3 regions of the Mesorhizobium sp. BH1-1-5 genome follow, and region 1 is predicted to be linked to each of the others. Evidence: predicted binding sites of a transcription regulator. Region 1 holds the regulator's gene; each other region holds the start of a gene.
What was found. Region 1 encodes LexA, which represses DNA repair genes until DNA is damaged. Its sites were predicted from a motif close to TGTTCNNNNTGTGTTCNG; they were not measured.
Positions count from the first base shown of each region.

Region 2: a site for LexA is predicted at 7,654-7,671, ahead of LB572_RS27830 (ImuA family protein). Genes of this name have one in related genera too.
Region 3: a site for LexA is predicted at 2,735-2,752, ahead of LB572_RS03630 (ATP-dependent helicase). Genes of this name have one in related genera too.

Region 1 is NZ_JAIUIM010000010.1:221,480-232,146, reverse strand. Features, by position in the region: gene trpC (indole-3-glycerol phosphate synthase TrpC) at 1-694, shown strand, start outside; gene moaC (cyclic pyranopterin monophosphate synthase MoaC) at 697-1,176, shown strand; gene glp (gephyrin-like molybdotransferase Glp) at 1,176-2,381, shown strand; gene lexA (transcriptional repressor LexA) at 2,499-3,239, shown strand; gene LB572_RS16000 (ComEC/Rec2 family competence protein) at 3,281-5,737, opposite strand; gene gltX (glutamate--tRNA ligase) at 5,841-7,265, shown strand; gene gltA (citrate synthase) at 7,446-8,774, shown strand; gene lpxB (lipid-A-disaccharide synthase) at 8,849-10,030, opposite strand; gene LB572_RS15980 (LpxI family protein) at 10,020-10,667, opposite strand, start outside.
Region 2 is NZ_JAIUIM010000027.1:42,404-53,070, forward strand. Features, by position in the region: gene ligD (DNA ligase D) at 1-1,820, opposite strand, end outside; gene LB572_RS27815 (DUF3606 domain-containing protein) at 1,876-2,061, opposite strand; gene LB572_RS27820 (error-prone DNA polymerase) at 2,161-5,433, opposite strand; gene LB572_RS27825 (DUF6504 family protein) at 5,430-6,950, opposite strand; gene LB572_RS27830 (ImuA family protein) at 6,865-7,617, opposite strand; gene LB572_RS27835 (argonaute/piwi family protein) at 8,007-8,822, opposite strand; gene LB572_RS27840 (transcriptional regulator domain-containing protein) at 9,323-9,517, shown strand; gene LB572_RS27845 (DUF2285 domain-containing protein) at 9,762-10,073, shown strand; gene LB572_RS27850 (hypothetical protein) at 10,465-10,667, shown strand, end outside.
Region 3 is NZ_JAIUIM010000002.1:207,643-218,309, forward strand. Features, by position in the region: gene LB572_RS03620 (putative bifunctional diguanylate cyclase/phosphodiesterase) at 1-92, shown strand, start outside; gene LB572_RS03625 (glucose/quinate/shikimate family membrane-bound PQQ-dependent dehydrogenase) at 237-2,552, opposite strand; gene LB572_RS03630 (ATP-dependent helicase) at 2,793-5,447, shown strand; gene LB572_RS03635 (ABC transporter permease) at 5,481-6,527, opposite strand; gene LB572_RS03640 (ATP-binding cassette domain-containing protein) at 6,527-7,321, opposite strand; gene LB572_RS03645 (substrate-binding domain-containing protein) at 7,398-8,411, opposite strand; gene LB572_RS03650 (sugar phosphate isomerase/epimerase family protein) at 8,514-9,422, opposite strand; gene LB572_RS03655 (Gfo/Idh/MocA family protein) at 9,419-10,450, opposite strand; gene LB572_RS03660 (LacI family DNA-binding transcriptional regulator) at 10,631-10,667, shown strand, end outside.

The DNA of each region.
Region 1 (10,667 bases):
TTTCCTCGCGGCGCTCGAAGCCAAGCGCCGGGCTGGCGGCTTCGCGCTGATCGCCGAGATCAAGAAGGCCAGCCCCTCCAAGGGCCTGATCCGCGCCGATTTCGATCCGCCGGCGCTGGCCAAGGCCTATCAGAAAGGTGGCGCGGCCTGTCTTTCGGTGCTGACCGACGCGCCGTCCTTCCAGGGCGCTCCGGAATTCCTGACGGCGGCGCGTGCGGCCGTGCGCCTGCCGGCCCTGCGCAAGGATTTTCTGTTCGATCCCTACCAGGTATACGAAGCACGCGCCTGGGGCGCCGACGCAATCCTGATCATCATGGCGAGCGTCGACGACGCGCTGGCCAAGGAGCTTGAGGCGATCGCTTTCGAGCTCGGCATGGACGCCCTTGTCGAGGTGCATGACGAAAAGGAAATGCAACGCGCGCTTGGCCTGTCATCGCGCGTGATCGGCATCAACAACCGCGATCTGCGGACCTTCGTGACCAGCCTCGATGTTTCGGAGCGACTGGCGGACATGGTGCCGGCGGACCGGCTGCTGGTCAGCGAAAGCGGCATCTTCACGCATCAGGACTGCCGCCGGCTGGAAAAGAGCAGGATTGGCACTTTCCTCGTCGGCGAGAGCCTGATGCGGCAGGCGGACGTGGCCGCGGCGACCGAGCTTCTGCTGACGGGCAAGGCGCCGGCCGAGGCCGTTTGAGGATGCCTGCCCTCACCCATCTTGGCGCCAAGGGCGAAGCCAATATGGTCGATGTCGGCGGCAAGGCCGAGACGACGCGCACGGCGATCGCCGAAGGTTTCGTCTCGATGCGGTCTGAAACGCTGGAGATGATTCTCGCCGGCGATGCCAAGAAAGGCGATGTGCTGGGCACGGCCCGTATCGCCGGCATCATGGCCGCGAAGAAGACGCACGAGCTGATCCCGCTCTGCCATCCGCTGCTTCTGACAAAAGTTGCCGTCGAGATCGAGCCGGACCGTTCGCTGCCCGGCCTCAGGGTCACCGCGCTCGCTCGCGTCACCGGCAAGACCGGCGTGGAGATGGAGGCGCTGACCGCTGCCTCGGTCGCCTGCCTCACCATCTACGACATGGCCAAGGCGGCGGACCGCGGCATGGTGATCTCCGGTATCCGTCTGGTCGAGAAGACCGGCGGCAAGTCCGGTGACTACAAGGTGGATGCCTGATGGCATTGGTTCCGGTCGCCGAAGCGCTCCAACGCCTGCTCGACGGCGCCACGCCATTGCCGGGCGAAAGCATTCCGCTGGCGGAAGCGGCCGGGCGGGTCCTGGCGCAACCGGTTGTGGCGCTGCGCACGCAGCCGCCCTTCAATGCCTCCGCGATGGATGGCTATGCCGCGCGTTCCGCCGATGTTGCTTCAGTGCCGGCACAGCTCGAGGTCATCGGCATGGCGCCTGCCGGGCGGGGCTTTTCCGGATCCGTCGGGAAAGGCCAGGCCGTGCGCATCTTCACCGGCGCGCCGGTGCCCGAAGGCGCCGATACCATCGTCATCCAGGAAAACGTCCGCGACCTTGGCAACCGCAAGATCGAGGTGACCGAGCCGACCGCGGAAGCACGCAATATCCGCCGCGCCGGGCTCGACTTCGGCCAGGGCGATGTGCTGCTCAACAAAGGTCGCGAACTCGATGCGGCAGCGCTTTCGCTCGCGGCGTCGGCCAACCACCCTGCCTTGAGCGTCGTACGCCGGCCGCTGGTTGCCATCATCGCCACCGGCGACGAATTGCTGCCGCCGGGGAGCGCGCTCGGCCCCGACCAGATCATTTCCTCCAACGCCTATGGCGTTGCCGCCGCCGCCCAGTCCGTCGGCGCGCGCGCGCTCGATCTGGGCATCGCCGCCGACCGCAAGGAGGCGATCGCGGCGCTGGTCAGGAAAGCGGTCGAGGCGAACGCAGACGTCATCGTCACGCTCGGCGGCGCGTCGGTCGGCGACCACGACCTGATCCATGACGTGCTCATCGGCGAAGGCATGACGCTCGACTTCTGGAAGATCGCCATGCGCCCCGGCAAACCGCTGATGTTTGGCCGGCTTGGCAATGTCCGATGCATCGGCCTGCCCGGCAACCCGGTGGCCAGTATCGTCTGCTCGCAACTCTTCCTGAAACCGCTGCTTGCCCGGCTCGGCGGCCGCGATCACAGGCAGGACGTGCGAGCCGCCCGGTTGGGCGCCGCCATGCAGGCCAACGATGTCAGGCAGGACTATGTGCGCGCCGTCGTGCGCGAAGAAGCCGGCGCCCTGATCGCAACACCTTTCGGCATCCAGGACTCCTCGATGCTGCGGATGCTCGCCGACGCCAACGGCCTGATCCTGCGTGAGCCCTTCGCGCCGGCCGCCGAGACAGGCGCCGAATGCAGCGTTCTGATGTTACGCTGAACAAAACGTCAACAAATTCACTAAACTTTAAACGGTTGCGGAACACAACTGGAACAGATAGTGTTTGTTCTGGGTTTGTTTTTCTGATTCTGGTTTCAGAACCCGTGGGGGCCGCCGATGCTGACGCGCAAACAACATGAACTCCTGATGTTCATCCATGAACGCCTGAAGGAGAGCGGGATTCCCCCATCCTTCGACGAGATGAAGGAAGCGCTCGACCTTGCATCCAAGTCCGGCATCCACCGGCTGATCACGGCGCTGGAAGAGCGCGGCTTCATTCGCCGGCTGCCTAACCGGGCGCGTGCGCTGGAAGTGTTGCGCCTGCCCGACTCGATCGCCCCCGGCCTCAATGCGGCGAAGAAGTTTTCGCCAAGCGTCATCCAGGGCAGCCTGGGTCAGAACAATGTCAGTCGTCAGATCAGGCCGGTGGCGCCGTCGCGAGCCCCGACGCCAAGCAATGACGACGATGCCGTTTCGGCCGTATCCATCCCGGTGATGGGACGCATCGCCGCCGGTGTGCCGATCGACGCCATCCAGCACCAGACGCATTCGATCACCGTGCCGCCGGACATGATCATGGGCGGCGAGCACTATGCGCTGGAGGTCAAGGGCGACTCGATGATCGAGGCTGGCATCTTCGACGGCGATACCGTCATCATCCGCAACGCCAATACGGCGAGCCCGGGCGAGATCGTGGTGGCGCTGGTCGACGACCAGGAAGCGACCTTGAAGCGCTTCCGCCGCAAGGGTGCCTCGATCGCGCTCGAGGCCGCCAACCCGGCCTATGAAACCCGGATCTTCGGACCGGACCGGGTCAAGGTTCAGGGTAAGCTCGTCGGACTTATCCGCCGCTACTGAGCAAGGCTGGGCGGCGGTCTTCGTCCGGAATTGCCCGACATCTATTCTGTCGGCTGCGGCGCTGCAGCCGGCTTGTCCGGCCGTTGATAGGGCGGCAGCCCCCTCGCCTCGCGCGTGTATTTCCGTTGCTCGTGCCAGGGTCGATATGGTTCTTCGACCGCATAGCGAGCGGTTGGCCGCGCGGTTGCCGATTGCGGATCGAAGAAGACGGCGGCGCTGCCGTCGCGCGCCAGCTGCCGCTTGGTGACGACAAGCACGCGCGGATCGTGGCAGGGGTTGTAGGCGGTGGCGTCGTTGATGACGATGAGGTCGGCGAAGCCGCAGGCCGGCCGCGCGCTGCCGCGGTTCTCGGCGAGCGCGACGATGGCGCCGGACGGATGCCGGCCGATGCAGAGGTCGTCCGTACAGTAGAAGGGCGAGCCGGGCGGCAGGTCGACCGGATCGGCGATGTCCAACGCATCTTTGGCGAACGTTTCGGGCGGCACGATTTCCTCGGCTTTCAGCGCCCGTTTCCAGTTGTCGGTGGTGAATTCGTTGGAGCGTTCGCGATTGACGGCGAGCTCGCCGCCGCCGATCGGCATTGCCACCAGATGCGCGTCCTCGGAGATGAGCACATCCGGCGTGCTCACATGCGGAATGGCCAGCAGCGCGGCGAGAGCGAAGGGCACGGCTGCCAACCTAAGCCAGGTGGTGGCCATGGTCGCGATGACCAGCGCGATCGTCGCCAGCAGCACCGACTGGATCGAGATCAGCCCGACGGCATCGACCGGTGAGCGCTCGGAGATCCACGCCGAAATGGCGATCATCGCCGTCAGGCCCTTGCCCATCACATAAAGGAACGGACCGTCGAAGCCGAAGGGCATCGCCAGCGCGCTCAACACGGCGAACGGCATGACGATCAGCGAGACGATCGGCATCACCGCCAGATTGGCAAACAGGCTGAGCGGCGACACGCGCTGGAAATGCCAGATAGCAAACAGCAATGTAGCGCTGCCCGCGATGAGCGAGGTTACGGCGGCGCCACCCACCCCGAGCGCCAGTTTTCGCGACAGGTACCCGAGGAACGATCGCTTTGCCGGCGGCGTTGTCGTTTTGCCGGCGCGATAATCGGCAAAGCCGGCAAAGGCGCCGACCAGGGCGGCGGTGGCAGCAAACGACATCTGGAAGCTCGGGCCGACCACCTCGTGCGGCGAGACAAGGATGACGGCGATGGCCGAGATCGCCAAGTTGCGCATGGTCAGCGCCGCGCGGTCGAAGAGCACGGCGGCGAGCATGACAGCCAGCATGATGAAGCTTCGCTCGGCCGCCACGACGATGCCGGAGATCACGAGATAGGCGGCGATCGAGAGCAACGCTATTCCAGCGGCATATTTCTTCACCGGCCGGCGCGACGAGAAATCCGGAAACAGCGCGAAGGCGCCGCGCAAAAGCACCATTATCGTGCCGGCGACCAGCGCCATGTGCAGGCCCGAGATAGAAATGATGTGGTAGATGCCGGTCCGCCGCATCGACTCGTTGATCGCTTCCGGAATGCCGGCGCGCACGCCGACGATCAGCGCCGCGGCGATCTCGCCTTCGGACCCGCCGATGGCGCTCCTGATATGGTCGGCAATGCCTTCGCGCGCGTTTTCGATGGCCGATGTGACGCGCGCGCCAAAAGGTGCCTCCACTGGCCCAATCAGCTTCGGATCGCCCAGGAAAAAGCCGCTGGCGCCAATGCCGGCAAAGTAGCTGTCGAAGGAATAGTCGTAGCTGTCCGGCCGAACCGGGCCGGTCGGCGGCAACAGCTTGGCATAGCCCGTCAGCATCGAGCCGGCGGTCATGCCGGGTGGGATCCTGCGCGCCGACAGCCTGACGCGGTCCGGCGCGTAGCGCAGCTTCGGATGCTGCGTGGAAATCAAGTCGATGGTCAGCCGGACGCGGCCGTTGGCCATCGCCTCGGCGGTGACGAGGCGGCCGGTCAGCCGCGTCTGGATTTCGGAGCCCAGCATCGGCGTCGCCATCCGCCAGGTCTCCACCTTGGCGCCGAGAAAGCCGAGCGCACAGAAAAGGCTCGCCATGAAGACAAGGTGCGTTTTCTGCCAGGAACGCGAGACCGCCGCGCAGATGGCCATCAGGGCCACCGCCGCAATTGGCCTGTAGAGATCGGGCTCACTGCCTAGCGAGAAGTAATAGATGACGCCGGCCGCAAGGAAGACCGGCACCAGCAGGAAGCCGATACCGCGATCGAGCTCGGTCGTGGCGGCGACGGCAATGCTCCGGCGCAGTGCAGGAAGCGAAACGCGGCCAAGCTGCTTGCGGATCCGGCTGACGGTGCCTGCCGGCGAGGCTGGCTGTAGCGCATCGTCGCTGGACGGCAGAAGCTCGGTTGGTGGACGGAATTCCGGAAGCGAAACCGGCGCGGCCTCTGCGGGCGAGGCATGGACAAACATCAGGCGCTCGCTGACGCCCGCCGTCGTTCCCTCGCCCTTCTCCGCGCCCCGGCCACGTCCAGCCATCGGGTCTGCCCCTTGCGCCCCAGACCGCCTATGCTACATGAACGCCGACCGCGTGGAAGTCCGCGCGAAACATGCATTTTTTCAGTGCTTCTTCGAGAGTTCCATGTCCGACAAGGTCGTCACCCGTTTTGCCCCCTCGCCGACAGGCTATTTGCATATCGGTGGCGCGCGCACGGCGCTGTTCAACTGGCTTTATGCCAAGCACACCGACGGCACGATGCTGCTGCGTATCGAGGATACCGATCGCGAGCGCTCCACCGAGGCTGCCACGGCTGCCATTCTCGACGGACTGACCTGGCTCGGCCTCTCCTGGGACGGCGACGCCGTTTCGCAGTTCGAGCGCGCGCCGCGCCATCGCGAGGTGGCCGAGGAGCTCGTGCGCATGGGCAAGGCCTACTACGCCTATGAGACGCCGGCCGAGCTCGAGGCGATGCGCGAGGCCGCGCGCGCCAAGGGCCTGCCGCCGCGCTACAACGGCCACTGGCGCGACCGCGCTCCGTCCGAGGCGCCGTCAGGCGTCAAGGGCGCGATCCGCATCAAGGCGCCGTCCGAGGGCGTGACGATCGTCAACGATCGCGTGCAGGGCGAGGTGCGCTTCCCGAACAAGGATCTCGACGACTTCATCATCCTGCGTTCTGACGGCGTCCCGACCTACATGCATGCTGTCGTCGTCGACGACCACGACATGGGCGTCACCCACATCATCCGCGGCGACGACCACCTGACCAACGCCGCGCGCCAGACGGTGATCTATAACGCCATGGGCTGGAACGTGCCGTCGATGTCGCACATCCCGCTGATCCACGGCGCCGATGGCGCCAAGCTGTCGAAGCGGCATGGCGCGCTCGGCGTCGAGGCCTATCGCGCCATGGGCTACCTGCCGGAAGCCCTGCTCAACTATCTGGCGCGGCTCGGCTGGAGCCATGGCGACGACGAGGTGATGTCGATCAAGGACATGGTCGCCTGGTTCGACATCGGCGATGTCAACAAGGGCGCGGCCCGCTTCGATTTCGCCAAGCTCGAGGCGCTGAACGGCGTCCATATGCGCAAGATGGACGACCAGGCGCTGTTCGACATCTTCGTCGCCACTTTGCCCTATCTCGAAGGCGGCCCCGCACTTGCGGCAAAGCTCGACGACAGGCGCAAGGCGCTGCTGCTCGCCGCCATGCCTGGCCTCAAGGAGCGGGCCAAGACCCTTGTGGAACTGGTCGACGGCGCGGCCTTCCTGTTCGCCGAGCGGCCATTGCCGCTGGACGAGAAGGCGGCGGGCTTGCTCAACGCGGATGCGCGCGCGATTTTGCGCGGCGCGCATGGCGCATTGTCTTCTGTCCAGGGCGAGTGGAACGCCGCTTCGGCGGAGGCTTCGATCCGCGAATTCGCGCAGGCCGGCGGGCACAAGCTCGGCGCCGTAGCGCAACCGCTCAGGGCCGCGCTGACCGGCCGCAGCACTTCGCCCGGCGTGTTCGACGTGCTTGCCGTGCTGGGCCGTCAGGAAAGCCTGGCGCGCATAGCAGATCAAATCGATTAGGAGCGAACTGGCCCAAGAAGATTGGCATTGAAAGGTGTGTTTCGCAGTGCAACATTAGGCCTTGGCCCAATCTGGCACGCACCTCCTAAAATGCGGTGGCGAGTTCGCGCATTCCGGTGACTTCGACGTGTCGTTTGCAGGAATTGCCTTGCCGGCCTGAGGATACAAAAGGAGTTGAGAATGAGCGAAGCTGCGACAAAACTGGAACCGGGCAGCAAGGCGCGCGAGTCGACCGCCAGGCTCGAACTCGCCGGCAAGACGCACGAATTGAAGGTGCGAAGCGGCACGGTCGGGCCTGACGTCATCGACATCGGTTCGCTCTACAGCACGACCGGCGCCTTCACCTACGATCCGGGCTTCACCTCCACCGCAAGCTGCGAGTCTGGGATCACCTTCATCGACGGCGATGCGGGCATCCTGCTGCATCGTGGTTTCCCGATCGACCAACTTGCCGAGCATGGCGACTTCCTCGAAGTCTGCTATTTGCTGCTCTACGGCGAGTTGCCGACCAAGGCCCAGAAGGACGACTTCGACTATCGCGTGACGCGCCACACCATGGTGCATGAGCAGATGTCGCGCTTCTTCACCGGCTTCCGTCGCGACGCGCATCCGATGGCCGTCATGTGCGGCGTGGTCGGCGCGCTGTCGGCCTTCTACCATGACTCGACCGACATCTCGGACCCGTACCAGCGCATGGTCGCCTCGATGCGCCTGATCGCCAAGATGCCGACGATCGCGGCGATGGCGTATAAGTACCATATCGGCCAGCCGTTTATTTACCCGAAGAACGATCTCGGCTTCGCGGCCAACTTCCTGCACATGTGCTTTGCCGTGCCGTGCGAGGAGTACAAGATCAACCCGGTGCTGGCGCGCGCCATGGACCGCATCTTCATCCTGCACGCCGACCATGAGCAGAACGCCTCGACCTCGACGGTTCGCCTGGCCGGCTCTTCCGGCGCCAATCCGTTCGCCTGCATCGCCGCCGGCATCGCCTGCCTGTGGGGTCCGGCGCATGGCGGCGCCAACGAAGCGGCGCTGAACATGCTGGGCGAGATAGGCCATGTCGACCACATCCCCGAGTTCATTGCCCGGGCCAAGGACAAGAACGACCCGTTCCGCCTGATGGGCTTCGGCCACCGCGTCTACAAGAACTACGATCCGCGCGCCAAGATCATGCAGAAGACCGCGCATGAGGTGCTAGGCGAGCTCGGCATCAAGGACGATCCGCTGCTCGACATCGCCATGGAGCTGGAAAAGATCGCGCTGACCGACGAGTATTTCATCGAAAAGAAGCTCTACCCGAATGTCGATTTCTACTCCGGCATCACGCTGAAGGCGCTGGGCTTCCCCACCACCATGTTCACCGTTCTGTTCGCGGTCGCGCGCACCGTCGGCTGGATCGCGCAGTGGAAGGAAATGATCGAGGATCCGCACCAGAAGATCGGCCGCCCACGTCAGCTTTACACCGGCGCCACGGAACGCGACTACGTGCCGATTGCGAAGCGGTAATTGAGCGAATAGCGAAATAGCGAGTAGCAAATAGGGGAAGAAGGGCAAACCGACACAGCCCTATTCGCTATTCGCTACTCCCTATTCGCTTTCTTGATACACCCCATCACCACTTCCGCGGCGATCTCGCCCGAGGGCCGTTCGGTCGCCATGCGTCGGGCGATCTCGGCAAAGCCCGCCTTTTGCCAGGCGCGCATGCCGGTGTCGGCAAACAGGGCTTCCAACTGCCGGGCGAGGTTCTCCGGCCGGACATACTGGTCGTAGAATTCCGGGACCAGCGCGCGGTCGGAAATGAGGTTGGGCAGCAGCGCCGACCACGTCGTCACCATATGCTGCAATATCTGGCGCGCGATCGGATCGAGCTTGTAGCAGGACACCATCGGAACGCCCGCGAGCGCCAGTTCCAATGAAACCGTTCCAGAAGCGATCAACGCCGCATCGGCCTTGCCGAAGGCCTGCCATTTGCGCTCCGGCTCGGTGATGATTTCCGGCTTGTCGTCCCAGCTAGCGACAGAGGCCTTCACCAACTTGGCGACATGCGGCACCGTCGGCAGCAGCAGACGCAGGCTATGGCCGCGTTGGCGCAGCACCGACATCGCCTTGCCGAAGGGCTCCATCAGCCGGCGGACTTCGCCGCGGCGCGAGCCGGGCAGCACTAGCACCGTCTTGACGCGGTCGCCAGTGAGGTCGCGCGGCTGGCTCTGCGCCTTGGCGGCGCCGAGCACGCCCGGATCCTGCGTCAGCCGATGGCCGACATAGGTGCCCGGCGGTCCGCCGAGACGAGCGAGCGCCTTCACCTCGAACGGCAGGATGCAGAGGATATGGTCGACATAGGGCTTCATCGCCACCGCCCTGCCCGGCCGCCAGGCCCATACGCTCGGGCAGACATAGTGGACGATCGGGATGGCCGGCGCCGTTGCGCGGACCTTCTTCGCGACGCGCAGCGAGAAGTCCGGGCTGTCGATGGTGACCAGGCAATCGGGCCGCTCGGCCGCGATCGTCGCCGCCGTCTGGCTGATCCGGCGCATCAGCCGTGGCAGGTCGCGCAGCACCGCGCTGAAGCCCATCAGCGCGATCTCGCTGCCATCGAAGAGCGGGGTCAGCCCCAACTGCTGCAAATGCCGGCCGCCAATGCCGACGAGTTGCACCTTGCGGCCGGTCGCGCGCTCGAGCGCCCGCACGATATCGGCGCCGAGCAGATCGCCGGATTCCTCGCCGGCGACGATCGCGATCTTGAGCGGCTTGTCAGCGACCATTGGCGGGCTCTCCATTGGTCAGCTCAGTTGCCGGCAGACCGACGATGAACAGGCCAAGCGCGTTCGCGCGAGCAAGCGTGGTCGGGCCTTCGAGAATAAGCGAACGGCCAGCCTCGACGGCTACGCCGGCAAGGCCTGCCGCATGCGCGGCTTCGATCGTCTGCGGGCCGATGGTGGGCAGGTCGGCCCGCAATTCCTGACCCGGCTTGGCGCATTTGACCAGCACGCCGCGCGCCTTGCCGGCCAGCCTGCCGTGGCCGCGCAATTCGCGCATTCTGTCGAGCAGGCCGGCGGTGCCTTCAATGCCTTCGAGGGCGACGGCTCGACCTCCGATCGCAATCGCTGCTTGGCCGATATCGAGCGCGCCGATGGTCTTGGCCGCCATACGGGCGGCCTCGATGTCGCGCCAGTCGGATTGGTTTGGCCCGGTCGCCGTCAATGTGCCTGAACCAGCTGTCAGTTCCGGAACGACTTCATGGGCGCCGACGACCTTGACGCCTCGCGCTTCGAGGGCTTGGGTCAGCATCTTCAGCAGGCCATCGTCTCCGCGCCGCAAGGCTCTGACCACTAAGGGAATTATCGCCAGCAGGCCAAGTGTCGGCCTTATCTTGCTCAGCCGAGGCCTGCGCTTGATCTC
Region 2 (10,667 bases), on a different contig from region 1:
TTGGCGACATGGAAATGGGAGGGGGCATCGATCGTCTTCATTTCCGCCCAGGTGATGGGCGCCGCGACCGGGGCGCCCGGCCGCGACCTGGCGCTGTACGGCATGATTGCCGTCGCGCCACGCTGGTTGCGCAGATAATCGACGAAGATCCGTCCCTTCCGTTTCGCCTTCGACAACACGGCCGTGAAGTGGCTTGGATCGCTCTGTGCGACCGCCTGAGCCAGTCTGGAGGCGAAATCCTTCACCTGAGGCCATTCGGCCCTGGGCGTGAGCGGCGCGATAACATGCACGCCCTTGCCGCCCGTCAGCATCGGAAAGGTCGTCAGCCCCAGTGATTTGAGGATATCCCGGAACTGGAACGCGGCGGCACGCACAGCCTCGAAATCCAGCCCCTCGTCTGGGTCGAGATCAAACACCAGGCGGTCGGCCTTCTCGACGTCTTCGATGCGCGCTCCCCAGCCATGGAATTCGATGGTTCCCATCTGGACACAGGTCATCAGCCCCTCGGCATCGTCGACGTAAAGGTAGGGTTCCTCATGACCGTCCTTTTCAGTGATCCCGACATGATGGACGTTGTCGCCGAAGCTGCCGGCGTCATGCTTCTGGAAGAAACACTTCTTCGCTCGGCCCTGCGGACAACGAACAAGGCTGATCGGCCTGCCGCCGGCCCAGGGAAGCATGATAGAGGCGACGTCGGCGTAATAATCGGCAAGTTGTCCCTTGGTGATGTTGGATTCGGGGTAGATGACGCGGCCGCGGTTGCTGATCGCGACCGTGCTTGTCGCCGGCGGTGGCAGCGTCGCTGTGCGGTGTTCCGTCTCAAGCACGACGGCTTCCGGCTTCTTGTCCTCGCGCAGCCCGAGATAGCTTGGATGGCGCAGCGTCCCTTCGTTGGTCATCTCGGTGTAGGCTATCTCGGCGACGAGCTTCGGACGCAGCCAGTGCGCGCCGCGAACCTCCGCGCGCGGTGCTGCGACCGTGGCGGCCTTCTGCTCCAGCGGCGCCATAATCCTCATGAGCCGCGCCATCTCGGCGGTATCGAAACCGGTTCCGACCTTGCCGGCAAAGCGTAGCTTTCCGCCGTCATGGACGCCAAGGATCAGCGATCGAAACGCGCGATCCTTGTCCGACGGCGTCCAGCCGACGAGCACGAATTCCTGGCGTTTGATGCACTTGATCTTCAGCCAGCTTCCATCGCGGGCGCCGACATAGTCCGAATCCGCCAACTTCGAGATAACCCCCTCGAGGCCGGCGTCGCAGAAGCGGTTCAGCAATTCTTCGCCGCGGCCCTGGATATGATCGGAGTAGCGAAGGATGGGACTCTTCGCCGGCAGGATTTCCTTCAGTTTCTCCTTTCGCTCCAGGAGCGGACGTTTCGTCAGGTCGTCGCCGTCGAGCTGGAGCAGGTCGAAGGCATAAAAATCGATGCTCGCGGGGTCGCCCTTCAAGGCGTTCTGGAGAGCCTGGAAACTCGATCGCCCCTCGGCGTCCATGACAACGGCCTCTCCGTCGATGAGCGCGGAGCGCACCTTGAGCTTGCGAGCCTCCGAGAGGATAGAGGGGAAGCGGCCGGACCAGTCCAGGCCGGAGCGCGTATAGGCGCGCGCCTCTCCGCCGCCCACGGCGACGAGAATGCGGTAGCCGTCGTATTTCATTTCGTGGATCCAGCGATCGCCGGCGGGGACGGTGTCCACCAGCTTTGCGAGCTGGACCGGCCGGAACGCAGGTGGCGTGAGATTGGTCGCGCGGCGCGGGGCTGGCTTGGCAGGGCGAGTGGAAGACACTTCGATTGTGGGCCGACGCGACGCTGACTTACTCACCTGACCTCACTCTGACGAAACTCAATTGCCCGATGCGTCATTCGCAATCCGCGGCCTATTTCTTCAGTTTCTCCGCGGCGGCATTGAGCTTGTCGCGATCATTGCCGACCCGCTTGATGAGCGCCCCGGCCTGCTCTCTGCTGATGCCGTGCTTGCGGGCAAAATAATCGACCTCGTAGCCTTCACCGCCGGAGACCTGCCGACGGTCGGCGCCGCCTCGCTTGGATTTGTCGTCTGCCATTGTCCTCTCCCTGTTTTAGACGGCCGCGTCGTCTCGATGTTCGACCTGTAACGCTTTGGCGCGGCATGCGATCCTGAGCCGGGCAAGAAATTCCGCGTTTCACCTGAAGTCGCGCGTCTTGACCTTGATGTTGTCGATGTGAAGGTCGGGAATGTAGATGTCGCGGCTGCGCAGCCCCTTGGGTGGCAGCTCGCGCGGGTCGGGTCCGGAGCCGCCATTGCGTACCTGGTCGCCGCGGGCGTGCGGCACGGGAAAGCTTCCCTCGCGCTCGCCGACGCTGGCCAGCTCGCCCGAGAGATCGACGATGCGTCTGGCGACAAGGTGAACGACTTCGCCCTCACGCTGGATGCGCCCTTGCACCGCGACCATGCCTGCCGACAGAACCGTGCGCCGGTGATGCTCGAACACTTTCGGCCAGACGACGAGATTCGCGATGCCGGTCTCGTCCTCGAGGGTGATGAACATCACCCCCTTGGCCGAGCCGGGGCGCTGCCGGACGAGCACCAGGCCTGCCGCTTCCAGCCATCGGCCGTCGCGCGCCTCCATCGCTTCGGCGCAGGAGACGATGCGGCGGCGGCGTAGGTCTTCGCGCAGGAAGGAGATCGGATGGCTGCGCAGCGTCAGGCCGATATGGCGGTAGTCTTCGACGACCTCACCCCCGGCCGTCATGGGCCGGAGCGCTACCGCCGGTTCGCTGACCTCTGGCAGCAGCTCCGCCTCACGGGCCGACGCGGCCGCGAACAGGGGCAGCGGCTCGTCGCGCAGCGCCTTGATTGCCCAGAGAGCCTCGCGTCTTGCGAGGCCAAACGCCGGCCGGAACGCGTCGGCCTCGGCGAGCTGGATGAGCGCTGTCTGCGGCACGCCGGCGCGGCGCCAGAGATCGTCGACAGAGGCGAAAGGCTGGTCGGCGCGCGTGGCGACGATCGTGCTCGCATGGACGTTTCCCAGGCCGCGCACCATGCGCAACCCGAGCCGCACGGCGAAGCGTCCGTCTTCGGCGACAGGCTCGAGCGTACAGTCCCAACGCGAGGCGTTGACGCAGGCCGGCCGGATCTCCACCCCGTGCGCGGCAGCGTCGCGCACGATCTGCGCCGGCGCGTAGAAGCCCATCGGCTGGCTGTTCAAGAGCGCCGCGCAGAACACGTCCGGGTGCCAGCATTTGAGCCAGGCCGAGGCATACGCGATCAGCGCGAAGGACGCGGCGTGACTCTCCGGAAAACCGTAGGAGCCGAAGCCTTCGAGCTGCTTGAAGGTCTGCTCGGCGAAGGCGCGTTCGTAGCCATTGTCCACCATGCCGTCGATCAGCTTCGTCTTGAACGACGAAACCCCGCCGGTGAACTTGAAGGTGGCCATCGATTTGCGCAGCATGTCCGCTTCGCCCGGTGTGAAGCCTGCGCATTCGATCGCCACCCGCATCGCCTGCTCCTGGAACAGCGGCACGCCGAGCGTCTTGCCGAGCACTTTTTCGAGCTCGGGCTTCGGGTAATGCACCGGCTCCAGCCCTTCCCGCCGGCGCAGATAGGGATGGACCATGTCGCCCTGGATCGGCCCGGGGCGCACGATCGCGACCTGCACCACCAGATCGTAAAAGGTCCTCGGCTTCAGCCGCGGCAGCATCGACATCTGCGCCCGGCTCTCGATCTGGAAGGTGCCGAGCGTATCGGCTTTCCTGATCATGGCGTAGGTGCGCGGATCCTCCGCGGGGATGGTGGCAAGGTCGAGCCGGATGTCCTTGTGCTCGGCGAGGAGATCGAGGCCTTTCTTCATGCAGGTCAGCATGCCGAGCGCCAGCACGTCGACCTTCATGAATTTCAGCGCATCGATATCGTCCTTATCCCATTCGATTACCTGGCGGTCCTTCATGCTCGCCGGTTCGATCGGCACAAGATCGTCGAGACGATCATGGGTGAGCACGAAGCCACCCGGATGCTGGCTGAGATGGCGCGGGGCGCCCATCAACTGACGGGCAAGGTCGAGCGTCAGCCGCAGGCGGCGATCGGCGAGGTTGAGATTGAGTTCCTCGACATGCTGTTCTTCGACGCCCTCCTCGGACCAGCCCCAGACCTGGCCGGAGAGCGTGCGGATAAGATCTTCCGGCAGGCCGAGCGCCTTGCCGACATCGCGCAGCGCGCCCTTGGTGCGGTAGCGCACGACCGTCGAGCACAATGCCGCGTGGTCACGGCCATAGGTGTCGAACACCCATTGCATGACGATCTCTCGCCGCTCATGCTCGAAATCGACGTCGATGTCGGGCGGCTCGCGGCGTTCTTCGGAGACAAAACGCTCGAAGAGAAGGTCGTTGCGGCCGGGGTCGATCGAGGTGATGCCGAGCACATAGCAGACCGCCGAGTTGGCGGCCGAGCCGCGGCCCTGACAAAGGATATCCTTCGACCGGGCGAAGCGCACGATCGAATTCACAGTCAGGAAGTAGGGCGCATAGTCGAGCTTCTCGATCAGCCGCAATTCGTGACGCAGCGACGCGACGACGCTGTCCGGTATCCCCTCGGGGTAGCGCGTGGCGGCGCCCTGCCAGGTCAGCTTTTCGAGCGCCTGCTGCGGCGTCAGTGAAGGATCGTCGCGCTCCTCCGGATATTGATAGGCAAGCTCGTCGAGCGAGAACCGGCAACGGTCGGCGATCTCGATCGTGCGTGCCAGCGCTTCGGGATAGCGCGCGAAAAGTCGATGCATTTCCTGCGGCGGCTTGAGGTAACGGTCAGCATGCCGCTCGCGGCGGTCGCCCAGCGCATCGATGGTGACGTTGTGCCGGATAGCAGTGACGACGTCCTGCAACATGCGGCGGCCTGGCTCGTGAAAGAGCACGTCGTTGGTGACGACCGTCGGCACCCTCATCTGAAAGGCAAGCGCCGCCAGCTCGTGAATGCGAAGCTGATCGTTGGGCCGGCGTCTGACCGACAGCGCCATATAGGCGCGATCGCCGAATGCCTCGCGCAGATGCCTGAGGCGCAGCGCCAAGGTCTCGTCGGCCAGATCGGGAAGGAGCACGGCGATAAGGCCTTCGCCATAGGCGACAACGTCGCTCCACTCCAGCCGGCATTTCGCCTTACCGGCACGTCCCTTGCCGAGCGAGAGCAGCCGGCATAGCCGGGAATAGGCGTCGCGGTCCGTCGGATAGACGAGTAGCGACATACCATCGGTGAGATCCAGCCGACAGCCGACGATGAGGCGCACGCCTGTCGTCCTGGCCGCCTCGTGGGCGCGGACAATGCCGGCGAGGCTGTTGCGATCGGCGATGGCGAGCGCCTCGATGCCCAGAAGGGCGGCCTGCGAGAAAAGCTCCTCGGCCGAGGAGGCGCCGCGCAGGAAGCTGAAATGCGAGGTGACCTGCAGCTCGGCATAACGGACGTCGTTCATCCGAACACCCCATGCAGGAACCATCGGTGCGACCCAGTCGCCGCATCCTCGCCGTCGCCGGCGCGGTAGAGCCAGTACCGCTCGCCGGCGTCGTCCTCGACCCGGAAATAATCGCGCACCGCCACAAGCTCGGCATCGCGCTTCCACCATTCGCCGAAGACGCGCTCCGGCCCGTCCGCGCGCTTCACGCGCCGGCGCACGCCGCGCCAGGTGAAGGACACCGGCGGATGATCGGGCAGCAGCGCCACGGTCTCGACCGGATCCGGCTGTGGCAGCAGGCGCGATGGCCGCGGCCAATGGCCGGGCCAGCTCGCGCCTGTATCGGGGGCGATCGCGGAGATCTTGGCAACCGAACGCTCCGGCACATCGCTAGCGACGGACGCCAGGCGGTAGATGGCGCGCTCGCCGACGCGGTTCATCAGCGTATCGATGAGGTCGGAGACGTCGGGCACGGTTTCTTCGACAAGGAAGCTCACGACCTGGCCGCGCTCCAGGGGCTCGGCCGCTGTCGCAGCCAGGATCATCGTCTCGATGCCAAAACCGGGTGCGATGGTCTCGACCTTGTCGCTAAGCAGCCGCGTCAGCCGTCTGGCATCGCGGACAGGTTTGGCCAGGCCGACACGGACCGCCTGCGCTTGGCTGTCGACCCGCTGGCAGATGAGATCGAGACGACGCGCGCCAAGCCCGCGCTGTTCCATCAGGCTGCAGAGCTGGGCGACGAGCTTGCCGATGTAGCGCGCAATTGTCTCGGCCGCGCCGATCGGCTCGGCGAAGGCACGGCGGACTTCCACGATGTCGGGCGGGCGAACCGGGTCGATCGGCTCGGCTGTGTTGCCGAGGGCCTGATCGATGCGGCGACCGATCTCCGGACCGAAGCGCAGGGCAAGCGGCGCGCGGGGCTGTTTCAGGAGATCGCCGATCCGTTGGAAGCCGAGCCTTCGCAACTCGGCCGCCGTCGAAGAGGCGATCCGCAAAGCCTCGAGCGCAAGTGGCTCGAGGACGGACTGGCCGTGGCCAGCTGGCGCGATGCGGATGGCTTGGCCGCCATAGCGGGCCAGCGCATGCGCCGCGCCCCAGCTGTCGGCGATCGCGGCGCGGGCGACGATGCCGGACATCGCCAGACGCCCGACCATGCCCTCCAGCATCGCGGCCTCGCCGCCATGGAGATGGTCGGCCCCTGTCGTATCTATGACAATCCCGTCGGGAGGATCGGGCGCCGCGATCGGCGCAAATCGAAGCATCCAGACAGCGAGGCGCTCGAGCGCCTCGGCATCGGCTTGCGGCTCGGCGTCCTGGACCGCAAGGCTCGGCACCAGCACCTGCGCCTTCGTCACGGGCATGCCGGGGCGCAAGCCGGCTGCGAGTGCCGCGGCGTCGGCCGCAAGCACCACGCGCCGGTTTTTGTCGCGGCCGATCAGAACCAGCGGGGCCTCAGCCGGCGGCGCTGCGTCGCCGGCCTTCCGCCGCACCCGATCGGTGGGCCAGGTCGGCAGGAACAGAGAGACGACCCGTGCCATCGCACGCCTCCAATTCGAAATCGGCACTTTCGCCCGCGCGGGCGCGGATCAATTCGACCAGCCATCGGTGACGGCCGACGCCTGGTACCGGCAGCGGCGTCGAGGGCAGGACGGAGATGCGCCACCGCGTCATGGCGGCCGTCGGCTGGCCGAAATCGGCTGCCTCCGTCTGCCGTCGCCACCGCCGCAGCGCGATACCGATCGTGTGGGCTTCCTCGGCGGCGAGCTGCAGTCGCCGCGAAGCCGTCATGGTCAGGCGCGCGACCTCACCGACGACCGCACCCAGGCCGCCATGCCGGATGCCTTCTTCCATGCAGGCGAGGATTGTCTTGTCGTCGCCGGCCTCGACATAGATCACGCGGTCCGGTTTCAGGCCGGCCTGCGCCAGCGCCGGGGCGAACAGGTCTGGTCGAGTGATGCACCACAAGACCTTGCCGCGCGTGCGCGCCGCCACACCGCCGGCGAACAGCGCCGCGGCCGCGCCGTCGATGGCGCCGTTGCCGCCGCCCGCGATTTCATGCAACGCACCGAGCGCCAGCCCGCCGCCCGGGAGCCGCGTATCCAATTCGGCGATGCCGAATGGAAGCACTGATCTGGCGCGTCGGCTCCGGCCCTGGATCTTCTCGATCCGCGCACGCAATGACTCTATGGCGGGCTCCGGCCGCAAGATGGTCGTTGACCTCCAGGAAAGCGTATATAAGCATGTTCTCTATTTGTTCTACGATTGAGCAGCGAGAGTCAAGTGGGTACGGCGCGGCTGTTTCCCATGACCGTTTATACCGGGAACCCAGCTTCTGGCGAAAGCGAACGGCAGCTTTGCGCCGCATATCTGCCGTAGGGCGTACGGCGGCGTTTTCCCGAAAGCAGACGTCGATCAAGGCAAGATTTGACGGCATCAATGCGCCAATTCCGGTCATCCGGACACATTCTGAAATTTCCCAACAGCCGCCGTTTCCAGTCGCGCTGACGATGCTTGGCCTGTGTTCCTGCCTCAGGCCGGGACAACTTGAGGGGCGAAGCCAGTTTCGATCACCTGCCTGCCAGCATCACCGTTAGCTACATGTAGAAGCTGTAACTGACCTGCGGCTTCTCGGTCGGACCGACATACTTCATTATGTCGCCGATCTTTTTCGCGCATTCGAGGGTAATGGGCAGCCGACCATCCATCTGGGTATTGTTCCAGTTCATCTTCGTGAGGCCGAGGATCTCCTTGCACAGGCTTTCCAGTGACGAGTCCTGCTCGCAGGCCGTGATCCTAAGCGGGGCAGGGACGTACATCCCAGGGTAGGTCTTGTAGAAATCGACCATTCCGCGCGTGTAGAGGATACCTTCGTCTTCCGAAAGGCCTAGGAGCGTGCCCCGTTTAGGCGGGTAGTTGTTATCGCCAAATAGGCGGATGTCGGTGTCGGTTATCGAGACGAAATCCTTGCTTCCGACGCCCTTCTCCTCCAACGCGCGCAGGAACCCTTCCCTTTCGCTATCACGGAAGTGGCTGGACTTATGGATCACGATACGGGCCGGCATATGCGCGAGCGCCTTGTCGTATTCTTCGAGTGCGTCGGTCAGAAGACGATAGGCCTGTTCGGCGGTGAGGTATGGGTGGCGGTTTTGCTTGTCAATGGATACCGGGGTGCCGCGGAGAATGATCCCATGGCCGAATTCGTCGAAGACTTGGGCAAGGCTGGATGAAACGGTCTCGCCATCCCTGCTCTTGTAAAAGCCGATGCCAATGTAGCAGGAGCGGAGCTTCGCGGTGTCTTCGACGAGCCGCCAGGGGATAGTGCGATTACCTTTATAGTAGAGGGCGGTACAGAAATTCCAGGCCTTGGTAGCTGCGTCCTGCTGGTCTCCCACCTGTTTGGTTACCAGCATGGTTTTCTCCCGGATCAATTGCAGAGGCGTGCCCAGGTGCATGCACTTTGCCTTCAGAATGCGCCTGAAGTTATGTTCCAGATGGCTTGCTTCCTCGTCGTCGGGAAGCGACTGACAACACCGACCTCTGCGAATTTCCGCTGCAGCACATCCGCTCGGCATTGGCCGATCTGCGGCGTCTCGCGCATGAACCGATAGGCGATCGCCCCGCGGGCTGGGCCGCCGGCGATCAGTCGATTGGCGCTCTGTTCGAGCAGCCCGCCTCGTCTTTCGCCGCCTGGCGCGCCTTCACTGCGTGGAGCCAAGGCGATGATGAGGCCTATCGCACCTGGACGCAGACATTCAGGACACTGCAAGGCACTAGCCAATAGGCTCGCGGAAGTCCTAGCCTGACCGCTCGGCGCTGAGGCCTCTCCCCGTCCATTCGTCAATGACGGAATCCAAGGATTTCGCTCAACGCCGCATCCCCTTATCAGATCCTTGAGAAGGGAAGGATGCGGATGAAGCCGGATACATCGCAGTGGCGTGACCCACAGGCATATGCGTTCCTCAACGGCGCCGCAGCCGATGTGGTCGCCTGGGAGTTCCTGCGACGCAATCCGCAGTATCAGCAGGACTTCGCCGCCTCCCGCTCTGCCAAGGCCATGCGCGCGTTGCGCAAACGCTGGGGTTTGCAGTTTCGCCGCCCGGCCTGATCAGTCCGCGGTCGAGCAGCCCGTCTATTGGGCGCCTGAGATCGACCCTGGGATCGTCAATCTTATCGAGGTTCCGCGCGATCTGCGCGCAGGGCAGGGCGGCGCCTATGACCTTCCGCTTGCCGGGGGCCGGCATGACGAGATCGGACTTCACGCACGTTCTTTGCTGGGCCGGACGCAACTGGCGCTTCTCGAGGATGCGCGGCCAGGTGAGCCGCTTGCCGCCGTAATTCCACTCGATGACATGGCGCACGAACGTCTCAAGGCGATCGAGCGGTTCATTCGCTCAATCCATAGGCAACACCTTCCCGACGCCCGCTTGACTGCGGCCCAGCGTCGCCGGCTCGGCCACATGCTTCGATGCCTGGATGGCCGCGACCAGAAGGCATCCCACTTCGAAGTCGCGACCACCTTGTTTGGCCGGCGGCTGGTCAGCGCCGCCGACTGGCACGACTCGGCTTTTCGATACCAGACGCATCGCCTCGTGCGCGATGGCCTCAGTATGGTCGAGCGCGGCTATCGACAATTGCTGCGCGCGCGGCGGCGCCATTCCTGAAGGACTTCCGCCCGCCGACCGCTTCACTTCCTTGCTCCGCACGCACGCTTTCGTCCTTAAGAGAGACGGTGCTTTGCGCCTCGCGCCAAGCCCTTGAAATCAATTCCTGCACCTGATCGGGGATCCGTGATGGCTCGCATTAGGTTTGCCGAGGGGCATTTATGTTCATCCTGACATAACCGCGCGAGCGGTCGTGTTACGTTGCCCGCAATGTCCTCGACATTCGCGGAAGCTTGGCATCAAATTAAGAGGAGAGATCACTACGACCAGGATCAATCGCCGCGCCTTGCTCGTCCACTCCAGCGCCGTTGTCCTTGCCTCGGCAGTGGCGGAAACAGCATGCGCCGCAGAGCCGCCGCCCAGCAAGTTACGGGCGCTAATCGAAGCTCACATGACGGCATATGCCGCGCTCGGCAGGGCTGTCCACGAGAAGGCTGCAAGCAGCAGTTACGACCGAGCCAGTCGAGACGAGGAGGGGGCGCTGCTGGCTATCTGCGCCTATCCTGTGGTCAGCCCGGACGATAGCGCGGCCAAAGCCCGATATCTTTTGGAGATCGAGGCGCGCGGCGAGCTCGACCTGCCAGAGCACATGCA
Region 3 (10,667 bases), on a different contig from region 1:
CGCCCTTCGGCGAGATCTTCGCGCTCGGCCACCGCGCCGAGGTCGCGACAAGCGCAGCGTCGTTTACGGCACCTGCCCAAGCCGTTGCCTAGCGCATAGGTGTGCTGAGATTCAGGTCAGGCCGAGCCGAGAATGGCTCGGTCCGAGAACCGGAGCGGAGCGTGCTAAAGTACGTGAGCACCGGAAGCGCAGGACCGGGCCATTCGCAGGCCGGCCTCACCTGAATGTCAGCGCACCTATTTGGGCAGCGTGTAGGCCATCACATAGTCGCCCGGCTTGGTGCCGACCGAGCCGTGACCGCCGGCGACGATGACGACGAACTGGCGGCCGTCGGCAACCGTATAGGTCATCGGTGTCGACTGCCCGCCCGCCGGCAGCCGCGCCTGCCAGAGCTGCCTGCCGGTGGTGAGGTCGTAGGCGCGCAGATAGTCGTCGACGGCAGCGCCCAGGAACGCGACGCCGCCGCCCGTGATCATCGGCCCGCCAATGCCTGGAACGCCGACCTTGAGCGGCAGAGGCAGCGGCGTCATGTCGTAGACGGTGCCGTTGCGGTGCTTGTAGGCGATGTTTCCCGTCTTGAGGTCGACGCCGGCGACATAGCCCCAGGGCGGCGCCTGGCAGGGAACGCCGAGCGGCGATAGGAACGGCCCCATCACCACCGCGTAAGGCGCGCCCTCGTTGCGGTTCAGCCCCTGCTCGCTGCCCTTGGTGTTGTCGCCCGGCGCCGGCACGTCCGCGCGCGGGATGAGCTTGGACGTGAAGGCGAGATATGTCGGCATGCCGAACATCACCTGCCGCACCGGATCGACGGCGACGCCGCCCCAGTTGAAGACGCCGAAATTGCCGGGATAGATCAGCGAGCCCTGCAGCGAAGGCGGCGTGTAGCGCCCCTCATAGCGCAGCTTCTTCAACTCGATCCGGCACGCCAGTTGGTCGAACATGGTGATGCCCCACATGTCGGCGCCGGTCAGCGGCTTCGGATTGAAGGAGAGGTCCGAGGCCGGCTGCGTCGGCGAGGCATGATCGCCCTCGATCGCGCCGCCGGGCGCGGGCACTTCCTTCACCGGAATGATCGGCTCGCCCGTTCGCCGGTCGAGCACGTAGAGATCGCCCTGCTTGGTCGGCCCGACCAGCGCCGGCACCACGCCGCTCGCCGTGGTGATGTCAACCAGCGACGGCTGCGCCGGCACGTCCATGTCCCACAGGTCGTGATGCACGGTCTGCCGTACCCAGCGCAATTGCCCGGTGTTGAGGTCGAGCGCGGTGATCGAGGAGGAGAATTTCTCGACATTGGCGCTGCGGCCCATGCCGAGCTGGTCCGGCGTCTGGTTGCCGAGCGGCACATAGAGCAGCCCGAGCTTTTCGTCGGCGCTGGCGGTCGACCACATGTTGGGCGAGTTGTGCGTGTAGGTTTGCCCGGCGGGCAGTGGCGTCGTCACGTCCGGATTGCCGGAATCCCAATTCCACAACAGCGCGCCGCTGTCGACGTCGAAGGCGCGGATGACGCCTGACGGCTCCTCGGTCGAGTAATTGTCGTTGACCGCGCCACCGACGATGATCTTGCCGCCAACGATCAGCGGCGCCGACGTCGAATAATAATAGCCCGACTTCGGATAGGGCATGTTGGCCATCAGGTTCAGCGTGCCGCCCTCGGCGAAGGACGGACACGCCTGCCCGCTCGCGGCGTCGAGCGCGATCAGCCTGGCGTCGGAAGTCGGCAGATAGACGCGCGCGGCACAAGGCTGGCCGGCGGCGACTTTGGCGTCGGCGTAGTAGGACACGCCACGGCAGGTCTGGTGCTGGCGATCGGGATCGAGCTTGATCTTCGGGTCGTAGCGCCATTTCTCCTTGCCGGTCGCGGCATCGATGGCGATGGCGAAATTGTGCGGCGTGCAGATGAACAGCGCGGCGCCCACTTTCAGAGGCGTCACCTGGTAGGTCGTCTCGCCGATATCGTCGGGGCCTTTCACGTCGCCGGTACGGTAGGTCCATGCCGGCTGCAGCTTGGCGACATTGTCGGGCGTGATCTGGTCGAGCGGCGAATAGCGCTGGCCGAACGGCGTGCGGCCGTAGAAGTGCCACTCGCCGGCCGGCGTGTCGCCGCCGAGATTGGCCGCCGTGGCCACCTTTTCAGTGCCGAGCGTGCCGCCGATATCCTTGGGATCGGCGGTCATCGAATAACCGGCGACCGCAAGCGATGCCAGCACGGCCAGGATCAGCGGCGCGCGTCCGTCCGGCCCCCGCAAGCCCCGCCTTGCCCACGGCGTCAGCAGCCACAAGGCGATGAGCACGATGATGCCGCCGCGCGGACCGAGCTGCCACCAGTCGAAGCCGATTTCCCAGACCGCCCAGCACAAAGTGGCGAGCACGAACAGCGCGTAGAGCCAGAGCGAGGTCGACCTGCGCCTGAAAAGCAGCCAGCCGGTGACCAGGAAGACCAGGCCGGCGATCAGGTAATACCAGCTGCCACCCAGCGCGACGAGCCAGATGCCGCCGCCGCCGAGAACGAGACCGATGAGGAAAAGGACGAGGGAGGTGATGGTGACAGCCAAGACGTGCTCCTTCGACTGTTGCGCGCTTTCAAGCAATTTCAGGAAAAGTGTGAAGCGGTTTTCCGTCCGGAATTGCGTCAAACAAAAGATAGAGCGGTTCCAGGCGACGACACGCCGTCCCCTGCCTGCGCAGCTTTCCCCTGCCCGCTCCGGCTGTCAAGTTGGTCCGGGACACGCGAAACTAGAACAAAACGTAGACAGTTCTGGTCTTTCGCCCCCGAATCACTACATTCGGTGGCGATGTCGGGCTTTTCCGAGGACATGCCTTTTTTCGATGAACCGAATGCGCGGCCGGCGGCGGCCCCATCCGGCATAGCCGCGCGCGCCATGGCGGCGCGTAGCGGCCAGAACAGTGCGCCTGATTATCTGAAGGGTTTGAACCCGGAGCAGCGGCTCGCCGTGGAGACGACCGAAGGTCCGGTTCTGGTGCTCGCGGGCGCCGGCACGGGCAAGACGCGGGTGCTCACCACCCGCATCGCCCACATCCTTGCCACCGGCAGGGCTTTCCCCTCGCAGATCCTGGCCGTCACCTTCACCAACAAGGCCGCGCGCGAGATGAAGCAGCGCATCGGCCACCTGATCGGCGAAGGCAATGTCGAGGGCATGCCCTGGCTCGGCACCTTCCACTCGATTGGAGTGAAGCTGCTTCGCCGGCACGCTGAGCTCGCCGGGCTGAAATCGGATTTCACCATCCTCGACACCGACGACGTGGTGCGGCTGATCAAGCAGCTGATCCAGGCCGAAGGGCTGGACGACAAGCGCTGGCCGGCGAAAACCTTCGCGCAGATGATCGACGGCTGGAAGAACAAGGGGCTCGGCCCCGACGAAATCGCCGAAGGCGATGCGCGCAGCTTCGCCAACGGCAAGGGCCGCCAGCTCTACAAGGCTTATCAGGAACGGCTTCAGACGCTGAATTCCTGCGACTTCGGCGATCTGCTCTATCACCCGATCCGCATCTTCCGCGCCTATCCGGACGTGCTGAAGGAATATCACCGCAAGTTTAAATACATACTGGTCGACGAGTACCAGGACACCAATACCGCGCAGTACATGTGGCTTCGCCTGCTGGCCCAGCGGCCCAATGTCGGGCGCAGCGCATCGGCCGAAGGCCGCAAGCCCGACCGGGCGTCGGCCGGTCAGGCCGCCCCCGCGGAGGCCAGCGAGCGGAGCGAGCGCGCGGCCGTGAGCGAGAACAAAGTGAACATCTGCTGCGTCGGCGACGACGACCAGTCCATCTATGGCTGGCGCGGCGCCGAGGTCGACAACATCCTGCGCTTCGACAAGGATTTCCCGGGCGCCACCATCATCCGGCTGGAGCGCAACTACCGCTCCACCGCGCATATCCTCGGCGCCGCTTCCCACCTCATCGCCCACAATGAGGGCCGCTTCGGCAAGACGCTGTTCACCGACCGCGACGACCCCGAGGACGACAAGGTGCATGTCCATGCCGCCTGGGACTCCGAGGAAGAGGCGAGAGCCATCGGCGACGCCATCGAGGCCTATCAGCGCCCCGATAGACAAGGGAATCGGCACAAGCTCAACGACATGGCGATCCTGGTGCGCGCGTCTTTCCAGATGCGCTCCTTCGAGGACCGCTTCATCACGCTCGGCCTCAACTACCGCGTCATCGGCGGCCCGCGCTTCTACGAGCGGCTGGAAATCCGCGATGCGCTCGCCTTCTTCCGCGTCGTCGCCAATGGCGGCGACGACCTCGCCTTCGAGCGCATCGTCAACACCCCGAAGCGCGGGCTCGGCGAAGCCACCATCCGCCAGATCCACGACACGGCGCGCGCCATGCGCATTCCAATGCTGGAGGCCGCGGCCACACTTGCCGAAAGCGACGAGTTGAAGCCCAAGCCGCGCGCGGCGCTGCGCGAGGTCGCGGCCAATTTCGAGCGCTGGCAAAAGGCGCTGGAAGCCACGCCGCACACCGAGCTCGCCGAGACCATCCTGGAGGAAAGCGGCTACACCGACATGTGGAAGAACGACCGTTCGGCGGATTCGCCTGGCCGGCTGGAAAACCTGAAAGAACTGATCCGCTCGATGGAGGAGTATGAATCGCTGCGCTCCTTCCTCGAGCATGTCGCGCTGGTCATGGACGCCGAGCAGAATGCCGAGCAGGACGCGGTCTCGATCATGACGCTGCACTCGGCCAAGGGCCTCGAATTCGAGACCGTCTTCCTCCCCGGCTGGGAGGAAGGCCTGTTCCCGCACCAGCGCGCGCTGGATGAAGGCGGCCGCTCCGGCCTCGAGGAAGAGCGCCGGCTCGCCTATGTCGGCCTGACGCGGGCGAAAAAGAACCTGCACATCTGGTTCGTCTCCAACCGTCAGATTCATGGACTGTGGCAATCGACCATCCCGTCGCGCTTCGTCGATGAACTGCCGGAAACCCATGTCGAAATCGCCGACAGCGGCAACAGCTATGGCGGCTACGGCAACCCCTATGGCGGCGGCTCATTTGCTTCCGGACGCGGCGGCGGCCGGCAGAATCCCTACGGTGCCTCGCGCTTCGACAATGTCGGCGCCAAGGACCAGGGCAGCTTTTCCAACACCTATGCCACGCCCGGCTGGCAGCGCGCGCAGGCCAACCGCACCGAGGCCACCGACCGCAACTGGGGCACCCGCTCCGGCCACCAGGTCGAGCGCATCGGCTATGGCGAGACCGATAGCGGCTATGGCGCCGGCCGCACCTCGGTCAAGGGCCGCACCATCGAAGGCGAGCTGGTTGCCAAATCCGTCGCCGACACCCCGTCCGCCTTCAATGTCGGCGACCGCGTCTTTCACCAGAAATTCGGCAACGGCAACATCGCGGCCATCGAGGGCAACAAGCTCACCATCGACTTCGACAAGGCCGGCCAGAAACGCGTGCTGGACGGGTTTGTGGTCGGCGTTTGAAGTTCACAGCCGACCCAACCGAATTCTCCTGCCTCACCGATACCTTGCCTGGTTCCACTTGTGGCCGAGCAGCGACAGGATGATGATCAGCCCGTTGAAGAACTGCACGTAGAAGCCGCTCAGGCCTGCCGCCACCACGCCGGTCTGGATGAACGACACCGTGACCGCGCCGATGGCGCCGCCGACGACGGTGCCGATGCCGCCCCAGGTCGGCGTGCCGCCGACGAACACCGAGGCCAGCACGGGCAACAGATAGCCGTCGCCCGCCGTTGGCCACCAGGTGAAGTTGATCATCACCGAGAACGTGCCGGCGATCGCGGCCCCTATGCCGGTGAAGACGAACACCTTCACCCGCACGAGCTTGACGTCGATGCCCATCTGCTTGGCGCTGTCCGGATTGTCGCCGACGACCTTCACCTGCGCGCCGAAGCGGTGGCGGTTGTAGAGCAGCGCCGAGAAGACGACGAAGGCGATCGCCCAGAAAATCTGCACCGGAATGCCCCAGAGCTGGCTGGAGAAGATCGCGTAGGCCGAGCTGTCGGCAAGGCCGGTCAGCGCCATCGACTTGCCCTCGTTGATGATCTGGATCAGGCCGCGCAGCAGGAAGTTCATGCCGAGCGTGGCGATCAGCGACGACAGCCCGCCATAGACGACCAGCGACCCGACGAGGAAGCCGAGCAGCGTGCCGGTGACCAGCGCCGCCGCAATGCCGATGAACGGATCGTAGCCCGCCTGCACGACCAGCGCGAAGACCCATGAGGCGAAACCCATCGTCGCGGGAAATGACAAGTCTATCTCGCCGCAGGTGACGACGAAGACCAGCGGTACCACCACGAACAGCGCGACGGGAAGCGTCGTCAGCACCGAGCTGTAGAGATACCAGGTGGTGAAGACGGTTGGGTTGGCGATCAAGAACACCGCCATCATGACGATGAACACGGCCAGCGTGCCGAGGGCCGCGCGGTTGTCGAGGACGAAGCCGCGCAGCCAGTGTTCGGACGGATGGCTCCATTCCTTAGCCGCTTGGCCGCTTGTTCTTCCCAGAGAAGACTGCAGATCGGGTTCCATGGCCTTGCTCATCACGCTCTCTGCTCCGCGTCCGTGCCCTCGTGCAGGCCCGGCAACCCGCCAGGATGCGCCACATCTTCCATAAAGTTGATCAGGTCGTCGGCCGACTTGACCTCGCTGCGGTCGGTCGTCAGCGCCACCTTGCCGCGATCGAGCACCACGAAACGGTCGGCGATGTCGAAGACGTGGTGGATGTTGTGGCCGATGAACAGGATCGAGCGGCCGCTCGCCCGCACCTGGCGCACGAAATGGAAGACCTTGGCGGTCTCGGTCAAGGACAGCGCCGTCGTCGGCTCGTCGAGGATGATCAGCTCGGCCTGCTTGTAGATGGCGCGGGCGATCGCCACGCCCTGGCGCTCGCCGCCCGAGAGCTGGCCGACGATCGAGTGCGGCGTGAACACTTTCGAGGTGAAGCCGATCTCACGCATCAGCCGGCTCGCCTCCTCGACCTCCTTGTTAACCTTCAGCCAGCCGAGAAAGCTTGTCAGCTCGCGGCCCATGAAGATGTTGCGCACGATGGTCTGCTGCACGGCCAGAGCCCGATCCTGGAACACCGTTTCGATGCCGGCGTCGCGCGAGCGCGCCGCGCTCCATCCGCTGACCGGCTTGCCGCGCACCAGGATATCGCCGTTGGTCGGCTTCACCACGCCCGACAGTATCTTGATCAGCGTCGACTTGCCGGCGCCGTTGTCGCCGATCAGGCCGACCACCTCGCCGCGATCGACGCTGAGATTGACCCCGCCCAGCGCATAGACCTGGCCATAGGATTTCTTGATGTCGCGCAGTTCGATGATGCGTTCGCTCATGCGATCCTCGCTGGAATTGTCTGCCTGCCGGTCGTCTCGCCGGCCGGGCAATAATCCCGGCCGGCAGCCTGGGAGGTCAACGCAGCGCCTGCTTGGCAAGCTCGGAAACGATCTCGTAGTTCTGCGGCGTGACGAAGCCGGCGCCGGTATCGACATTCATCGGCGCCAGCCCGAGCACCACCTGCTGGCAGAGGCTGAGGATCGGCAGATAGCCCTGCAGGAACGGCTGCTGGTCGGCCGTCAGCTGCACCCAGCCGCCCTTGAAACCCTCGACGATCTGCGGGCTGGTGTCGAAGCCGAAGTTGAAGATGTCGCCGGGCTTGCGTCCCGCCGCCTGCATGTAGGTGGCGACGTTGCCGAGCATCTGGCCGCCGGGATAGCCAACCGCCTTGACGTCGGGGTGGTTGAGCAGTGCTGCCGTGATCACCGGAATGGCGAGGTTGGGGTCCGACGCCCATTCGCCGCTCGGTGGCGAGGACAGCTGGATGACCTCGACCCCCGCTTCCTTCAGCGCAGCGACCGTGCCGCGCTCGCGCGCGCCGCGGCTCTCGTTTTCGAACGGACCGATCATGATCGCCTTGTCGCCGGCCTTGAGCTTGCCGAGCTTGAACGCCTCGGCGCCGAGCGCGCGGCCCTGCTGCTCCTGCTGCGCGCCGACATAGCCGCCTCCGAACGCGGCCGTCACTTTAGGCACCGGGACGTTCTGGTACATCATCTTGATGCCGTCCTTGTGCGCCTGCTCGGCGAGCGGCATGATCGCGGCGTCGCCCGGATGGCCCATCATGGCGATGCCCTGAGGCTTGACCGCGACCGCCTCGCGCAATTGCTGCACCATCTTCTCGACATCCCACTGGGAGAAGATGTAGTCGACCTTCGGCCCGAGATCGGCGGCCGCCTGCTTGGCGCCATTGTAGACGATGGTGCCGAAGGCGTCGCCCTCGGCGCCGCCGACGAAAAAGCGGATGTGGACGTCCTTGCACCATTGGGCGTCGAGCGCCTGCGCCGGCAAGGTGGAGATCGAGGCGCAGAGCGCCGTGGCGGCCACCACGACGGTCGAGCGCAGAACAGTCCTTCTGGTCGTCATGCTCATGCACGTTCCTCCCTTTTTGTCCCTCGCAATCGGAGGGCGTTTTCGACGATTGCTTCGGCTCAGCGCCGCAGTCTTCAGCCGGCTCCTCCCGCCGGCCGCTGCTCAAGCCGGATTGGGCAGGTAGCTGTTCCCTCCCCGGCATTGCTTCAGGTAGTCGAGCGCGCGCGCCTGGCCGGTGATCTCGAGATCGCCGCGATAGACCGGGTCATGCCAGCCTTCGATGTCGATGGCGCCCTTGTAGCCTGCCGACCGCAACTCGCTGATCACGCGTGTCCAGTCGCTGTCGCCGAAACCCGGTGTGCGCATCTGCACGAAGGGCAGGCGGCCGAACACGCCATGCTCGCGGATCACGTCCCAGCGCACCGTCGCGTCCTTGCCGTGGACGTGGAAGATGCGCGGCGCCCATTTGCGGATCTGCGGAATCGGGTCGATCAGGTAGACGAGCTGGTGGCAGGGCTCCCATTCGAGCCCGAGATTGTCGTTGGGCAATTCGTTGAACATCAGCTCCCAGGCGTCGGGGTTGTGGGCGATGTTCCAGTCGCCGCTCGCCCAGTTGCCGTCCATGGCGCAGTTCTCGAAGGCGATGCGCACGCCCTTGTCGGCGGCCCGCTTGGCCAGCGCCCCCCACACCTCGCGGAAACGCGGCAGGCTGTCGGTCAGCTTCTTGCCGCGGAGGCGGCCGGTGAAGCCGCAGACCATTGAGGTGCCGAACAGATGCGCGTTGTCGATCACCGTCTCCCAGGCCGCGAGCACGCCGCGATCGGCCTCGTCCCCTTCCAGCGGATTGCCGAACACGCCGATCGACGACACCGTCACGTCGGCGTCCCCGATCGCCTCGCGAATCTCACCGGCGAGACGCGGCAGATCCTTGCCGCCCAGCGTCTGCCAGAAGAAAGGCTGGATACTCTCGAAGCCGAGCGGCAGGATCTGCCTTACGTAGGCGGCCGGATCGTCGAGATTCGCCCGCACCATGGTGCCGATCCTGATATCGAGAAGCGGGTTCGGCATCATTGTGCTTCCTGTCTGATCGCCACTCGCCGTCCGGTTTCGGCGCTTTCGATCGCACCGAACACCATGGCGAGGCTCTTGATGTTGTCGGCGCCGCGCGTCTCGGGCTCAGTGCCGGTTTCGATCGCGTGCATGAAATCCTTGATGATGCCGAGATGGCCGTCGACCCGGTCGGCGGGATCGAGCGGTGGCACCTCGATGGCTTGCGTCTTGTCGATGATACCGTCGCGGCCGGTCGCAACCACCTCCGCCTTCAGCCCGTCATGGCCGTCCCACAACAGGCTGCCGCGCTGGGCGACGATGCGCCAGCTGCCTTCCCAGCTCGTGCGGAAGCCGTCGGCGCACCAGGAGCCGGCATAGGTGAAGACCTTGCCACCGCCGAGGTCGAAGACGGCACTCGCCGACGAACCCTGCCGGTACCAGGAATTGGCCGGCTCCCATTCCTGGCAATAGACGCTGGCCGGCTCGCCGGCGACCATGTAGCGGGCGGCATCGAAAGTGTGGATCGCCATATCGAGCAGCAGCACGTGGCGCATCTCCTCGCGAAAGCCGCCGAAATGCGGCGCGACGAAGAAATCGGCATGGATGCTGGTCGGCTTGCCGATGGCGCCGGAATCGAGGAACCGCCTGATCCGCCTGACATCGGCGATATAGCGGCGGTTCTGGACGACGGCGTGAACGCGTCCGGCGCGACGCGCCGCCTCGACAATGGCGCGCGCGTTCTCCGGGCTGTCGGCCAGCGGCTTCTCGGTCAGGAGATGGCAATTATGGGCAAAAGCGGAAAGGGCCACTTCGCGCCTGGCCGCTGGAACCACGACGTCGAACACGGCATCCGGCTTTGTCTGGTCGAGAACGGCGTCAACGCTGGTGCCAATGACGGCGGCGGCAAGCCCGTATTCGCGCGCCCTCGCCTGCGCCCGCTCGGCATCGAGATCGACAAGGCCGGCAACGGCCAGCCCTTCGATCTGCCTTGCGGCGTCGAGCCAGCGGTTGCTCATGGCTCCGCACCCGACCAGGACGACCTTCATCATCCAGCGCTCCTCCCGCTCGGCCCCTCCAGGCCAAGTGTCACAGCGTCGACGGCATCACCGTAAACGTTTACGAGAACACACCCGATGGCGTAGAATGTCAATCACCTGCTCGCGAAAATCGACATCCACTGCTTGGCCTGAGGGTCGGCCGGTGCTAGCGAAGACAGGGGGAGAACGGCCTTGGCGTCCAGCATCCACGATCTCGCGCGTCACCTGA